2 regions of the Flavobacterium sp. KS-LB2 genome follow, and region 1 is predicted to be linked to the other one. Evidence: riboswitches for the same ligand, from Rfam matches in the RefSeq annotation. Region 1 holds a riboswitch; the other holds the start of a gene.
What was found. A riboswitch is a leader RNA that binds a small molecule or an ion and turns the genes downstream of it on or off. The one in region 1 is predicted to bind S-adenosylmethionine.
Positions count from the first base shown of each region.

Region 2: linked by a shared signal. The riboswitch ahead of V5J73_RS07455 (Na+/H+ antiporter NhaC family protein) and the one ahead of V5J73_RS12855 (alpha/beta fold hydrolase) in region 1 are both predicted to bind S-adenosylmethionine.

Region 1 is NZ_CP145904.1:2,995,102-3,002,987, reverse strand. Features, by position in the region: gene V5J73_RS12875 (GLPGLI family protein) at 1-242, shown strand, start outside; gene V5J73_RS12870 (carboxypeptidase-like regulatory domain-containing protein) at 274-3,024, shown strand; gene metK (methionine adenosyltransferase) at 3,070-4,338, opposite strand; gene V5J73_RS12860 (hypothetical protein) at 5,094-5,303, shown strand; SAM riboswitch class I at 5,535-5,642, shown strand; gene V5J73_RS12855 (alpha/beta fold hydrolase) at 5,721-6,683, shown strand; gene thrA (bifunctional aspartate kinase/homoserine dehydrogenase I) at 6,702-7,886, shown strand, end outside.
Region 2 is NZ_CP145904.1:1,765,183-1,773,068, forward strand. Features, by position in the region: gene V5J73_RS07445 (hypothetical protein) at 1-475, opposite strand, end outside; gene fabG (3-oxoacyl-[acyl-carrier-protein] reductase) at 577-1,323, opposite strand; gene V5J73_RS07455 (Na+/H+ antiporter NhaC family protein) at 1,506-2,828, opposite strand; SAM-I-IV-variant riboswitch at 2,883-2,979, opposite strand; gene V5J73_RS07460 (hypothetical protein) at 3,103-3,525, opposite strand; gene sucD (succinate--CoA ligase subunit alpha) at 3,744-4,616, opposite strand; gene V5J73_RS07470 (nuclear transport factor 2 family protein) at 4,711-5,073, opposite strand; gene V5J73_RS07475 (UDP-3-O-(3-hydroxymyristoyl)glucosamine N-acyltransferase) at 5,075-6,004, opposite strand; gene efp (elongation factor P) at 6,100-6,666, opposite strand; gene lpxA (acyl-ACP--UDP-N-acetylglucosamine O-acyltransferase) at 6,760-7,545, opposite strand; gene V5J73_RS07490 (bifunctional UDP-3-O-[3-hydroxymyristoyl] N-acetylglucosamine deacetylase/3-hydroxyacyl-ACP dehydratase) at 7,616-7,886, opposite strand, start outside.

The DNA.
Region 1 (7,886 bases):
AAGGATATTGGGGATTGCCGGGATTGATTTTGGAAGTGAATGATGGTAAAACAATTATTTTATGTTCGAAAGTTGTTTTAAATCCCAAAGAAAAAGGAGAAATAAAACCTTCAACTAAAGGTAAAGTAATTTCTCAAAAAGAATATGACGAAGCTGTAGTGAAAAAAATGGAAGAGTTTAGGGAAATGAACCAAGGTCGAGGCGGTAGAGATGGTGGAATGCAAATTCGTTTTGGAAATTAACTAGAAATCACTATCCATTAAATACTATCAGATGAAGAAAATTTTATTGTTTATTGCCCTTATTTTAGCATCAATCACTTACGCACAAAACATTCGTTTTGAAGGGATAATTCAAGATATAGGCAAATCGCCTTTAGAAATGGCTAATGTCATGGCAGTGAATCAAACTACTAAAGCAATGGATTCCTATGCAATTACCACTGATAAAGGTAAGTTTATTCTAAATTTAAAGGCAAAAACTACCTACGTTATAAAGTTGAGTTACCTTGGAATGCAAAATAAAGAAATTACAATTACCACGCAATCGGAGAATATGGTGCAAAATATTACTATGGAATCTGGTGGGATTGAATTAAATGGCGTCGAAATTGTGCGCGAAATGCCAGTTTCTATTAAAGGCGATACGATTGTTTATAATGCCGATTCGTTTAAAACAGGTGAAGAACGAAAGTTAGAAGATGTTTTTAAAAAACTGCCTGGTTTTGAGGTAATGAGTGATGGTCAAGTTCAAGTGGAAGGTAAAAAAGTGGCTAAACTATTTGTTAACGGAAAGCCATTTATGGAAGGAGATACCAAATTAGGCTCAAAAAATATACCTTCAGATGCTGTTGATAAAATTCAAGTTATGCGTAATTTCAACGAGGTGTCTCAAATGAAAGGCCTTGAGAACAATAACGATGATATTGCGCTAAATATCAAACTTAAAAAAGGAAAAGATAAGTTTTGGTTTGGTGATATTAGCGGTGGTTTGGCGAATGACAAAGGCTATATTTTTAATCCAAAATTATTCTATTATTCACCCAAGACGAGTATCAACTCCATTGTAAATTTGAATAATATTGGAGAAGTATCCCTAACTTCTGCTGATTTTTTCAGGATAACCGGTGGTGCCAGGAATACAATTGGTAGAAGTGGTACTACATTGAACTTAAATCGAAATTTCTTTGGACTTTCTGGCGGTGATAATGTTGCTAAGGCCAGCGATAAATTTGGTGCTTTAAATTTGAATCATTCGGTTTCTAAAAAATGGACTTTATCTGGTTTTGCAGCCTATTCATCTACATTCAATCAGTCTATTACAAATTCTGAAAGAGGTATTTTTGAACCTAATACCACAAATATTGCGACCTTAGAAAACAGAAAAAATAAAACGGATTCTAAAAACAACGCATTTATTGCGAAATTCGGTTCTAAGTATAAAGCAAATGATAACTTTCAATTGGATTATGATGCGTTCTTTAGAAAAAATGATCAACAAGATGTGGATAATAGCCAAACGGATTTTAGTTCGATGAACAATGGTTCAATGGTGTCTAATTCTAATACGGTTATTGCTTTTCAAAAACAAGCTCCGGTATCATTCAATCAGAGTCTTAATTTATTTTACACACAAAATCCCAAAAGTACGTGGGTAGTCGAGATGCAGCATCAATATGAGGATGAAGATCCTTTTTACAATCCGCAGCTATCTGTTAATCCCTATCAAAATAGTACCTCGCAAGATCCAAATGATCCAAGTGCCGTTTTTGTGAATGAAAACACTTTAAATATTGAACAGTCAAGATTTGTTAAAACCAATAAATTAGATGCTAAAGTCGATTATTACTATCAAATTTCTAACAAAAGTATACTGAACGTAACGGCAGGAAATACAAATGCTTTTCAAACGTATAATTCAAGTATTTTGCAAATTTTAGAGGATAAGTCTGTCAATCAAGTTGAGCAAGCTGCGTATAGAAATGATGTGCGATACACTTTTAATGACTTATTTTTAGGGGTACACTATAAGTTTATAGTAGGGAAGTTTACCTTTAATCCAGGCTTTTCAATTCATCAATACAACACAAACAATCAGCAGTTTGCTAACCCGTACCAATTAAATTTTACCCGTTTTTTACCAGACATGTTTGCGCGTTGGGATTTGAAAAAATCAGAAAATGTAACCTATAATTTTAATGTAAGAAACGGATTCAATGATGTGAACTCATTAGTGGAAGGCTATATTTTTACTAATTTTAACAGCATTGCAAGAGGAAATGCACAATTAGAAAATTCTCTTGTTACTTCACATAGATTGAATTATTCCAAATATAATTTATACAACTTCACAACAATTTTTGGTAATATTGCGTATACGACTACAAAAAATCCAGTGGTAAATGGGATTTCATTCCAAAGTATTTATTCTACCTCAGACCGTTTAAATTTAGATGCAGAAAATGAAAGTGTAAACGGTAATTTGTTTTACTCCAAAAGTTTTCAAAAGTATTACAAAGCAACGGCTGGTATTAATGCCAGTTGGAACAAAAATTTTGTTTTAAACCGAAGAGTAGTAAATGGCAATACACAGGAATTCATTCAAGGAATTGAAAATGTAAACCATGGCTATAGCCTTGCTTTAGCAACACAGTTTAAAAAATATCCTAACATTGATTTAGGATATCGAATTAATTTTTCTGACCAGGCATCTACTCGTTTTACTACACAAACTCCAAGTGTAAAGCTTAATTATTATTTCTTGAATGGGTTGAATATCAACTGGGATTATTCGCTTAACCGCTTTAAAAATGAAACAACTGGAGTGGCCAATAATTTTAAAATTATGACAGCGAGTCTAAATTATATCAAAAAAGACTCTAAATTCGAATACAGAATTCAGGCTAATAATCTTCTCAATACAAGATCAAGATTGAACAATACCTTTAGCGTGAATGGTTTCAATACCAATGAAACTGTTATCTTACCACGATTTGTAACATTTATTTTGAAGTATAATATTTAATAAAAAATAACGGGGATTTTGACTGAACAAAATCCCCTTATTTATTTAAAATAGTATTTTAGATTCCAATCCAAAAGCAGTTTTTACTTGATCTACAAAATCTAATTTTTCCCAAGTAAACAATTCAACAGTAACTGTTTTTTCGTTTCCACCTGGAGCAGAGAAAGTTTTAGTAACTGTTTCTGGAGTACGTCCCATGTGCCCGTAAGCAGCAGTTTCGCTATAGATTGGGTTTCTCAGTTTCAAGCGTTGCTCAATAAAGTAAGGACGCATATCAAAAATAGCTTCTACTTTTTTAGCAATTTCACCATTGGTCAAATTCACTTTTGAAGTTCCGTAGGTATCAATAAAAATACCCATTGGTTTAGCCACACCAATTGCATACGAAACTTGTACTAAGATCTCGTCAGCAACACCCGCTGCAACTAAGTTTTTAGCGATATGACGTGTTGCATACGCCGCACTTCTATCTACTTTACTTGGATCTTTTCCAGAGAATGCACCACCACCGTGAGCACCTTTTCCACCGTAAGTATCCACAATGATTTTTCTTCCAGTTAATCCAGTATCTCCGTGTGGTCCACCAATTACGAATTTCCCAGTTGGATTAATATGGTATTGAATAGCATCATTAAATAAATGAGCGTGTGTTGGATTTTTAGCAATGATTCTTGGAATCAAAATTTCAACAAGATCTTTTTTGATTTTTGCAAGCATGGTAGCTTCTTCATCAAAATCATCATGTTGAGTAGAGATTACAATAGCATCAATACGAGTTGGCTTATTGTCATCGCTGTATTCTAAAGTTACTTGAGATTTAGCATCAGGACGCAAATACGTGATTTCGTTATTTTCACGTCTTAGAATAGCCAATTCCTGTAATAGTTTATGAGATAAATCAAGTGCCAATGGCATATAATTTTCTGTTTCATTAGTGGCGTAACCAAACATCATTCCTTGGTCACCAGCGCCTTGCTCTTCAGGATTTGCTCTGTCAACACCTTGATTAATGTCAGCAGATTGTTCGTGAATGGCAGAAAGGATTCCACAAGAATTGGCTTCAAACATGTATTCGCTTTTTGTATAACCAATTTTCTTGATTACATCACGCGCGATTTGTTGTACGTCTAAATAAGTATTTGATTTTACTTCACCTGCCAAAATTACTTGACCAGTAGTCACTAAAGTTTCGCAAGCTACTTTTGAATCAGCATCAAATGCCAAAAAATTATCAATTAATGCGTCTGAAATTTGATCTGCAATTTTGTCTGGATGTCCTTCGCTTACAGATTCTGACGTAAATAAATAGGCCATAATAATTATTATTTAAAAATTAAGCGAGGAAAAATAATTGCTGAAAAGGACTAAAGGAGAGTTTCTGCTTTAGCATTTTTTCTACTGAAAATTTTTCAGCATCCATAATGAATTAGTTTCATTATGAAGAGGTTGCAATCAGTTCAAATTTTTCCTCTTGTATTCGGGTGCAAATGTATGAAACCATTTTGAATTGCAAATTAATCTTAACTTTTTTTTGCTCATAAATCTTTCCTTCTTCTCATACTACTATAAAAAAAGAAAATAGAGTTTGTTTTTGCAGGTATTTTTTAAAACTTATTTGCATAATTCAGAAATAGTTAGCATATTTGTTACAACAAAAAAAGAAAAATGAAATTTAATGTGTGTAATATGTCAAAAGCCATTCAGGAAAATTCCTGTGGGTCGTCTATTGCTTAAATTAAAATCAAAATTTATATAGCAAAAGCCTCCCGAAAAAACGGGAGGCTTTTTTTTTGAAATCTATCCAACTGAAAATACAATTAAGTACAGAATGAAAAACTTGAAAATCCAGAATACCAATAATTTTAAAGTCAAAAATATGATTTGCGCCAATGCCATGGTGCGCATTCATGTCTGTTGATTCCAAAAAGTATAAGTTATAGAACAACTTAAAACCCTTTTGGATATTCTTCTAAAAGGGTTTTTTCGTTCAGATTAGTAAAGAAGTCAATAGAATTCAGAATTCAAAAAAATAATAGGAAAACAAAACTAACATCTTAAATTTAATCATCATGAGCACATTAAAACACTTCCCGAAGACATTACAGTTACTAAAAGGTTTCGGTTTTAGAACCAAAATAGAAAAGGTGAGCGATTCAAAAAATGAATTGACTAATCCAAGATTTGAAATTTCAAAGAATGATCCTTTGGCACAAAAAATAGTACCTAGTTCATTATTATTTCAAATGTATTCAAAAGAAAATGAAGAACTTTTTATCTAATAAAGAGAAGGCTCTTTTAGCTATTGGAACTTTAACGGGGAATCTCAAATTATTATTTCGACGAAAGATAGAATCATAGTGCTATGTTTTTTCTTTCGTCGGAATCATGATGCTACGCGTATTTTTTCCAAGTCAATTTGCAATAAATCAATTAGAAGCAATGTGATAAAAATTTGGTTGTTTAAAAAAATAGTAGTTAATTTGTGCCTTTAAGTTCAAAAACGTATTGAAATGTTATAAAGAAAGGCAGAGGGATTAGACCCGATGAAGCCTTAGCAACCCTTCGATTTATCGAAGAAGGTGCTGCATTCTACCACGCCAAACGTGGAAAGATAACACTAAGAATTTGTCTAGATAACTCCTAGCTTTCTTTCTAATATTTCCAAACACAGGTCAAAAATCATAAAAGATTTGCAATTGGAAAATAAACCAACATCCCTTTCATTACAAAATTTCACCACCGAAAGTGGCGCTTTTTATGCTGGCTTAAACTTAAGTTTTCAAGTTTTTGGAGCAGAATTGCATACCGCACCAATAGTTTTGGTTAATCATGCTTTAACCGGAAATTCACAAGTTGTGGGAGAAAACGGTTGGTGGAATGATTTAATTGGAGAACACAAAACTATAGATACAACAAAATATACAATCCTCGCGTTTAATGTTCCCGGAAATGGATTTGATGGTTTTAGCATCGAAAATTATTCGGATTTTAATACTAGAGATATTGCTAGAATTTTTATTGAAGGAATTCAGCTTCTTGAAATTAAAAAACTATACGCCATTATTGGTGGTTCTGTAGGTGGAGGAATCGCTTGGGAAATGGTAGCATTGGAACCAAAAATCACACAACATTTAATTCCTATTGCAACCGATTGGAAATCGACAGACTGGCTGATTGCCAATTGCTTTTTGCAGGAACAAATTCTGAAAAATTCTTCAAAACCTATTGAAGATGCTCGCACTCATGCGATGTTATGTTATAGAACTCCAGAGTCTTTTGCTGCCAAATTTCAGCGAACAACCAATGAAGAATTGGCTGTTTTTAATGTAGAAAGTTGGTTGCTGCATCATGGAGAAAAATTACAGAAACGTTTTCAAATCTCCTCTTATAAAATGATGAATCAACTGTTGAAGACGATAGATATTACGAGAAATAGTGATTCATTCGAAGATATAACGTCAAAAATTGAAGCTGACATTCATATTATCGGAATCAATTCAGACTTGTTTTTTACGGCAAATGAAAATAAAGCAACCTACGAGGAATTAAAAAAATATAAGAATAAGGTTAGCTATCAGGAAATTGTTTCCATTCACGGACACGATGCTTTTTTGATAGAATACAAACAATTACACAATTTGCTTCAGGATATATTCTAAGCCAAAAAACACAACACAATGAAAATATTAAAATTTGGAGGTAAATCTTTATCGAATGGCGACGGAATAAATAAAGTGGTTGCAATTATTACTGATAAAGTAAATCAGGGAGAGGAAATTGCCATTGTGGTTTCAGCAAGAGGGAATGCCACAGATGAACTGGAAGAAATTTTAAAGGTTGCGGCTACTAATAAGGATTATAAACTGCTTTTTGAGGATTTTAAAAAATACCAACAAGATGAATATGAGAACGTGGATTTGTCTGAGGAGTTTCATGTTTTGGAAAAATTATTTGAAGGTGTTAGTTTAATTGGTGATTACAGCAACAAAATTAAAGACCAGATTTTATCCAAAGGGGAATTGCTTTCTGCCAAATTATTGACGGCAATCTTAATTGAAAACGGAATAAATGCTCGCTTTGCAGATACCAGAGAATTGATTAAAACCGATTCGAAATTTGGTGATGCACAACCTTTGGAACAAATTTCGAAGAAAAACGTAATCAATTATTTTAAGGAGAATAACGGAACAATCGTGAATATTATTACAGGTTTCATCGGTTCTAATAATAATAATGACACGACCACTTTAGGAAGAAACGGCAGTAATTACACCGCTTCGTTGATAGCGAATTACTTAAATGCGGACGAATTACAGAATTACACACACGTAGACGGAATTTATACCGCTAATCCGGACTTAGTGCTTGATGCAAAAAAAATCGATCATTTGTCGTTTAACGAAGCCAATGAAATAGCCAATTTTGGTGCGACGATTCTTCATGCCAAAACGATTATCCCTTTATTGGAAAAAAACATTCCTCTTCGTATTTTGAATACTTTCAACCACGAAAATAAAGGAACATTAATTACTTCTAATTCTAATAAAGAAGGTATTAAAACACTTTCGGTACTTGAAAATGTGTCTTTAGTGAATCTGGAAGGAAGAGGATTATTAGGAAAAACTGGCGTTGATGCCCGTATTTTCAGAGTGATGGGTGACAATGATATTAGTGTGAGTATTATTTCTCAAGGTTCTTCAGAAAGAGGAATTGGTTTGGTTGTAGCTGCTGACAAAGCGACAAAAGCCATGATTGAATTAGAGAAAGAATTCGAAAATGATTTCTATTCTAAAGATGTGAATAAAATCACGGTGACCGATGATGTTTCGGTGATTTCTATCATTGGACAGGATTTGAGTACG
Region 2 (7,886 bases), 1.2 Mb from region 1:
TTTGATTTCCATCTGTAATCAAAACCGTTGGATATGTTCTGTTTTTATAAATGCTTTTTAGATTTTTGGCAACAACATCTATATTAGTTTGAGTTCCTTTAAAATCAAAAGCTTCTGTAAGTTCAAAGTCATCGGAAAACTGATACGATTGCACATCAAATTTCTCTTGTAAATCAGAGTTAGATTGTATTTTTTTATACAATTCTAATGCTTTTTCATTGGCATTCAAAAAAGAAATAGAACTCGAATTATCAACAACAATGGGCAAAGGCGTTTTTACCGTTTCAAGCGTATTTTTAGTTACTATTGGATTAATCAACAACAATAAAAGTCCAAAAATGGATAAGAAACGCAAAAAAGCCAAAAACCAACCGACTTTCGATTTGTTTTTGGCTTTGTAGATATATTGAAAATACGACAAACCACCAGCTATTAGTAATGAAAGAAGTAATAATAGTAGCGTATTTGTTGTCATTTATTCTTTATTAAATGATTGAAGGATTTAATGATTAAAAAAATAATTATTTAGTTCAGAAATCTTTAAATCTTTGAATTTTACAATCTTTTAATTGAATTTTAAGTAAGCATTCCTCCACAAACATTCATAACCTGTCCGGTTACATACGCGCTCATGTCCGAGGCAAAGAAAAGACATGCATTGGCAACATCTTCAGTCGTTCCGCCGCGTTTCAACGGAATTCCGTCTCTCCATCCTTTTACAACATCTTCGTTTAATTTAGCCGTCATTTCCGTTTCTATAAATCCTGGAGCAATTACATTACAACGAATGTTACGAGATCCTAATTCCAATGCTACTGATTTAGAAAAACCAATAACTCCCGCTTTAGAAGCAGCATAATTCGTTTGTCCAGCATTTCCTTTTACTCCCACAACAGAACTCATATTGATAATTGAACCAGAACGTTGCTTCAAAAACGTACGTTGAATGGCTTTAGTCATATTAAAAACCGACTTTAAGTTAACATCAATTACTTGATCAAAATCACCTTCTGACATACGCATCAAAAGGTTGTCTTTGGTAATTCCGGCGTTATTGATTAAAATGTCAACCGTTCCAAATTCAGCCAAAACCGCATCTACAAGAGTTTGCGCTTCATTAAAATCCGCAGCATTCGATTGGTACCCTTTGGCTTTAATTCCAAGAGCATTCAATTCATTTTCAAGAGCCAAAGCAGATTCTACTGATGAACTATATGTAAAGGCTACATTTGCACCATGTTTTGCAAAAACTTCAGCAATTCCTTTTCCAATTCCTCGACTCGCACCAGTAATTATGGCAACTTTTCCTTCTAGTAATTTCATATTCAAAAATTAGTTTAAATTTTATTTGGAGCTATTCCTGCTATCCGCTTCAATCTTTTATGAACGCTATCGCTTACATAAAAGGATTTTCACTACTATCAGGGCTATCTTACACTCGTCAAATATATAATAATTCCCTTTTTAAAAAAAATTCAAAAGCAATAACAGTCAAAATTCAACTCTTAAATTTTAAAGAAACGCTTTGTCCATTTATCCCAAAACGAACTGTAAATAGCTACTAATGTAAAAACTAGTAGAAATAGATGATACCATGCATTACTAATTAAGTCAAAGAAATCTAATTTCCCATTAGCGTAGCTCAATATAAGCAATACTTGAGCACCATAAGGTAAAATCCCTTGAATTATACACGAGAAAATATCCAGAATTGCAGCCGTTTTTTTAGGATTTAATTCGTACTCATCGTTAATTTCTTTAGCAATTGGCCCTGTAATTACAATAGAAACCGTATTATTCGCTATCGCTAAATTAGCAAAACCTACTATAGCGCCAATTCCCGCTTGAGCTGATTTTTTACTTTTAATTCTTTTTTTAATCTGAACTAATAAATACGTTATTCCGCCCGCTTTATCTACCATGGCAGCTAAACCTCCGGTAAGCATAGACAACAAGAAAATATCAGTCATACTAGTAAAGCCTTCATATATCTTTTGCGTAAACTCCATTAGCGTAAATGAACCACTAAAATATCCAATAATACCTGCTAATAAAGTACCAATAAGCAATGTTGAAAATACATTAACACCCACAACCGCTAATACGATTACTAAAATGTAAGGTACAATTGCTATCCATGAAAAATCATTTTTTGCAATGGCAACAGTCACAATATCAGAGTTTAAACCAAGATAAAAGAAAACCAAAATAGTAAAAACTGCAGCAGGGAAGGCAATGAACAAGTTAATTTTGAACTTGTCTTTTAGATCACACCCTAATGATTGCGTTGCTGCAATAGTAGTATCAGAAATCATGGAAAGATTGTCACCAAGCATAGAACCACCTAATAAAGCGCCAGATATAAGCGGTAATGAAGCACCACTTTTATCAGCTAAAGCGACAGCTATTGGACCAATCGCTACAATTGCACCTACTGAAGTTCCTGTAGCAGTTGATAAAAAAGAGGCAATCAAGAAAATACCTAACGGAAAGTAAGCAACGTCAATCGTATTTATCCCAAGGTTCACCACAGCGTCAACTCCGCCCATCGCTTTACTTACCACTGCGAACGCTCCCGCTAGCAAGTAAATTAAACACATGGTCATGATTTTACTTTCGCCACAACCTGCGATTAACGTTTCAACTTTATCCTCAGTTGAGGATTTGAATAATAAAAAAGCGGCGATTATACCAACTAAAACAGCTACTGGAGATGGGAAAGCATAAAAATCATTCAAAATAATTCCCGCTCCCAAAAAAGTAAAAATAAAAACAAATAAAGGAATCAAGGCAAAGGCATTTCCTTTTTCTTTAGAAAATAAAGTCATAAAAATAATTTTAAATTAAAAATTATGACGAAAAACGAAGCTAAATATGGGAATGTAAACAACATTTTTTCCAAAGGATTTGGCTTATCGTTTTAGCACCTTGCTTGTTGTTGCAGGTTGCTATCCTATTGAAGGATTCGTGATAACGGGTGCAAAAGTAATTAATTATTTATGAAATATTTTGAATTTCACTCAAAAAAATAATAAAACAAAAAAAGCGCCACATAAAAATGTAGCGCTTAAATATAAAATTCTGAAAAACAGTCGTTAACTTTTAGAAAGCTACATTCCATTTTGGTAATCTTCCATTTTCGTCAAGGAAGTTTTGTAAAACTTGTCCTTCTACAAATGTAGGAATCACTTTTGTCTTATCATTGAATGTCTCATACCAAACTACCTCTAGTGTGCTGATATCTTCAATTTTCATTTGTGCAGGCCAAGAATATTTTCTTCCAGTTTTTGCAAATTGGTGGCCTTCTACAATTTTATCTTTAAGTCCACCATTTTTAATTTTCAAAGTTCCGTTATTTTGAACAGTTCCAGTAGAACCAACCATAATTAACTCTTTTTCATCTCCTACTGAATACACTAAAAATACTCCAGATCCTTCTGATGCATTGCAAACTTCTGCTAAACTATCTTCTGTAGTAAATGAAAACTGATTGCTAACTTTGAATTTTTTTAACTCTTTGTACATATTATTTTATTTTTATTTGAACTGGCTTCGACAAAAAAATACCCCACAAAATCGTGAGGCCCATTAGAAAACCATTCGTTTATGTTTGTTCTTATTACAATTGAATCTGTAAAAACAGAAATATTTAATAAAGTGCAAAGATATTTCTTTAATTCAATTAATAATAAAAAAGCCCCACAAATTGTGAGGCTTCTAGAAATATTTAATAAGAGTTTAGATTAACCTAAAACTTCTTTTACTTTTTTACCAATTTCAGCTGGAGAATCTACTACGTGAATTCCACATTCTCTCATGATTTGTTTTTTAGCTTCAGCAGTATCATCAGATCCACCAACGATTGCACCAGCATGTCCCATTGTACGTCCTGCTGGAGCGGTAACTCCTGCGATGAAACCTACAACTGGTTTACGGTTACCATCAGCTTTGATCCAATGAGCAGCATCAGCTTCTAATTGTCCACCAATTTCACCTATCATTACGATACATTCTGTTTCTGGGTCATTCATCAATAATTCAACCGCTTCTTTTGTAGTAGTTCCAATGATTGGGTCTCCACCAATACCAATTGCAGTAGTGATTCCTAATCCTTGTTTTACAACTTGGTCAGCAGCTTCATACGTTAATGTTCCAGATTTAGAAACAATACCAACAGTTCCTTTCTTAAAAACAAATCCTGGCATAATACCAACTTTAGCTTCACCCGGAGTAATAATTCCAGGGCAGTTTGGACCTATTAATCTTGCATTTCTTTCTTTAACATAACTATTTGCTTTTATCATGTCAGCAACAGGAATTCCTTCAGTAATTGCAATAATTACTTTGATTCCAGCATCAGCAGCTTCCATAATTGCATCTGCAGCAAAAGCCGGCGGTACAAAAATGATAGTTGTATCAGCACCTGCTTGTTCTACAGCATCTTTTACAGTATTGAAAACTGGTCGGTCTAAGTGCGAAGTTCCACCTTTTCCTGGAGTTACACCACCAACAACGTTAGTACCGTACTCAATCATTTGAGAAGCATGGAAAGTTCCTTCGCTTCCTGTAAAACCTTGAACAATTATTTTGGAATCTTTATTAACTAAAACACTCATGATATATTTTTTATGTAGTTTTTAAAATTGTTATGCAAAAGTATAAAATAGTAATCAGTAATCTGTATTCAGTATTCAGTTTTTTGATACTAAATTATGATAATTGACTCATTTGATACCCTCGAAATAGTTTATTATCTTTTATTTGCCAAATAACCATAAAATGGGCCAATAACATTTCTTCTCTGGGGTTCTCAATCGTTTTCACAAAATGTGAATATCGTAGCGAAATAGTATCATTTTCACTTACAATATGACTAATCCTTACCTTTGAACGAACATAGGCTTTACTTAAATCATTGGACAGACTTAATAGAGAATTGTAGTCCAATTGAACCAATCCTTTACTACTATTCCACTCAACGATAACTTCAGGATGCAAAAAATCTTTTAGGACTTCGCTATCTATAAGGGCATCTGATTTGTAAAATTTCTGAACGATTTCTTTAGCAGACATATTACTTTAGTTTATTAAGAATTTCTGGTATCTTCTTGATATTTGCCAGTTGTTTTAATTTCTCTCTTGATTCTTCAATTGGAGTACCAAAATAAGACTTTCCTCCTTCAACGGATTTTGTTACTCCTGTTTGTCCTAGAATAACTGCCTTTGCTCCTATCGTTATACCACTGGTTGTTCCTACTTGTCCCCAAATAGTCACTTCATCTTCAATAATCACACAACCTGCGATTCCGGTTTGTGAAGCAATTAAACATTTTTTTCCAATAACAGTATCGTGACCTACATGTACTTGATTGTCAATTTTTGTGCCTTCGCCAATGGTTGTATCGCCAGTAACGCCTTTATCAATAGTACAAAGCGCTCCTATACCCACATTATCTTTGATAACCACTCTGCCGCCAGAAAGCAACTGATCGTAACCCTCAGTACGTTTTTTATAATAAAACGCATCTGCGCCTAAAATAGTTCCTGCATGAATGATTACATTATCTCCAATTACGGTATAATCATAAATGGAAACATTAGAATGAATCAAACAATTCTTCCCAATAACAACATGATTTCCTACAAAGGTATTGGGCTGTATTACAGTTCCTTCACCTATATAAGCTGAAGTAGCTATTGAAACATTAGAGACTTGAAATGGCTTGAAATAGTTTGTCAATTTATTAAAATCTCTAAAAGGATCTTCAGAAATCAACAACGCTTTTCCATCCGGACAAGCTACATTTTTATTGATTAAAACAATAGTTGCGGCTGAGTTTAATGCTTTTTCATAGTACTTGGGATGGTCAACAAAAACTATATCTCCTGACTCAACAACATGTATTTCATTCATTCCAGTAACTGGAAAATCTGTATCACCAACATACTCACAGCCGATGATATTTGCAATTTCTTGTAAAGTATAAACTTTTTGGAATTTCATTTTTAATAGTTTTTAGTCTCAGTTTTCAGTTTCAGCTTTCAATCTTTAGTGACACAAACTGTCTGTTAAGACTGAAAACTGAAACTCTATAAAAACTATTCTTTAACACGTTCCATGTAAGAACCTGATGCAGTATCGATTTTAATTTTATCTCCTTCATTAATAAACAAAGGAACATTTACAGTTGCACCAGTTTCAACAGTTGCTGATTTGGTTGCATTTGTAGCTGTATTTCCTTTAATTCCTGGTTCAGCATAAGTCACTTCAAGTATAACAGATGCTGGCATATCTACAGAAAGAGGTAAATCAGTTTCTGTATTGATACTTACCATTACATTTTCTCCTTCTTTCAATAAATCTGGTGAGTCTAAAATGTTTTTGTTCAAAGTAATTTGTTCAAAAGTTTCAGTATTCATAAAATGAAATTGATCACCTTCTGGATATAAAAACTGAAATTTATGGTTTTCTACTCTAACTTCATCTATTTTATGTCCAGCTGAAAAGGTATTGTCTAATACTTTCCCATTTGTTAAACTTCTCAATTTAGTTCTTACAAAAGCAGGTCCTTTTCCTGGTTTTACATGAAGAAATTCAATGATTTTGTAAATATCGTTGTTATATTTAATACACAATCCGTTTTTAATATCTGATGTAGATGCCATTTTTTTATTTATTTGTTGATTCGTTTATTTGTTGATTCGTTTATTTTTTCTATCGATTAAACGATGTAGCAAACAAACATAACCTATTTATTTTTAATAATTTCCAGAATAACCTTTCATTACTCCACGTGATGAATTTCGAATAAAATCAATGATTTCATCTCTTTCAGGTGTTGCTTCCATCTCGGCTTCAATAATACCTAAAGCTTGAGTTGTGTTGTAATTTTTTTGATAGAGAATTCTGTAAATATCTTGAATTTCTCTTATTTTTTCAGTTGTAAAACCGCGTCTTCTTAATCCCACGGAATTAATCCCAACATATGATAAAGGTTCTTTTGCTGCTTTCGTAAATGGCGGAACATCTTTCCTTACCAATGATCCACCAGAAATCATCGCGTGATCTCCTATGTGAATAAATTGATGAACTGCTGCCAAGCCACCGATAACTGCAAATTTACCTACAGTAACGTGACCAGCCAAAGCGACTCCGTTTACAATAATTGCATTATCGCCAATGTGGCAATCGTGTGCAATATGTGCAGTTGCCATTACTAAACAATTATTACCTAAAGTAGTTTGCCCAGAGGCTATTGTTCCTCTATTGATAGTTACACATTCTCTAATCGTGCAATTGTCTCCTATTATTGCTAAAGAATCTTCTCCACCAAATTTTAAATCCTGTGGGACCGCCGAAATAACTGCACCTGGGAATATATTACAATTTTTTCCAATTCTTGCGCCCTCCATTATGGTGACATTTGAACCAATCCAAGTTCCATCTCCAATAACTACATTATTGTGAATGGTTGTAAAGGGCTCAATAACAACATTTTTGGCGATTTTGGCACCAGGATGAACATAGGCTAATGGTTGATTCATATTCTTTATTTAATCGTTTAACTGTTTAATCGATTAACCGAATAAACGATTAACCAAATCAACAAAAAAATTATTGTTTTTTTGCAATTTGCGCCATTAATTCTGCTTCAGCAACTAATTTCCCATTTGCGTAAGCATTTGCTTGCATGTGACAAATTCCTCTTCTGATAGGTGTAATTAAATCACACTTAAAAATCAAGGTATCACCCGGTAATACTTTATGTTTGAATTTAACATTATCTATCTTCATAAAATAAGTCAAATAATTTTCAGGATCCGGAACCGTACTTAATACAAGTATCCCTCCTGTTTGAGCCATAGCCTCTACAATTAAAACGCCT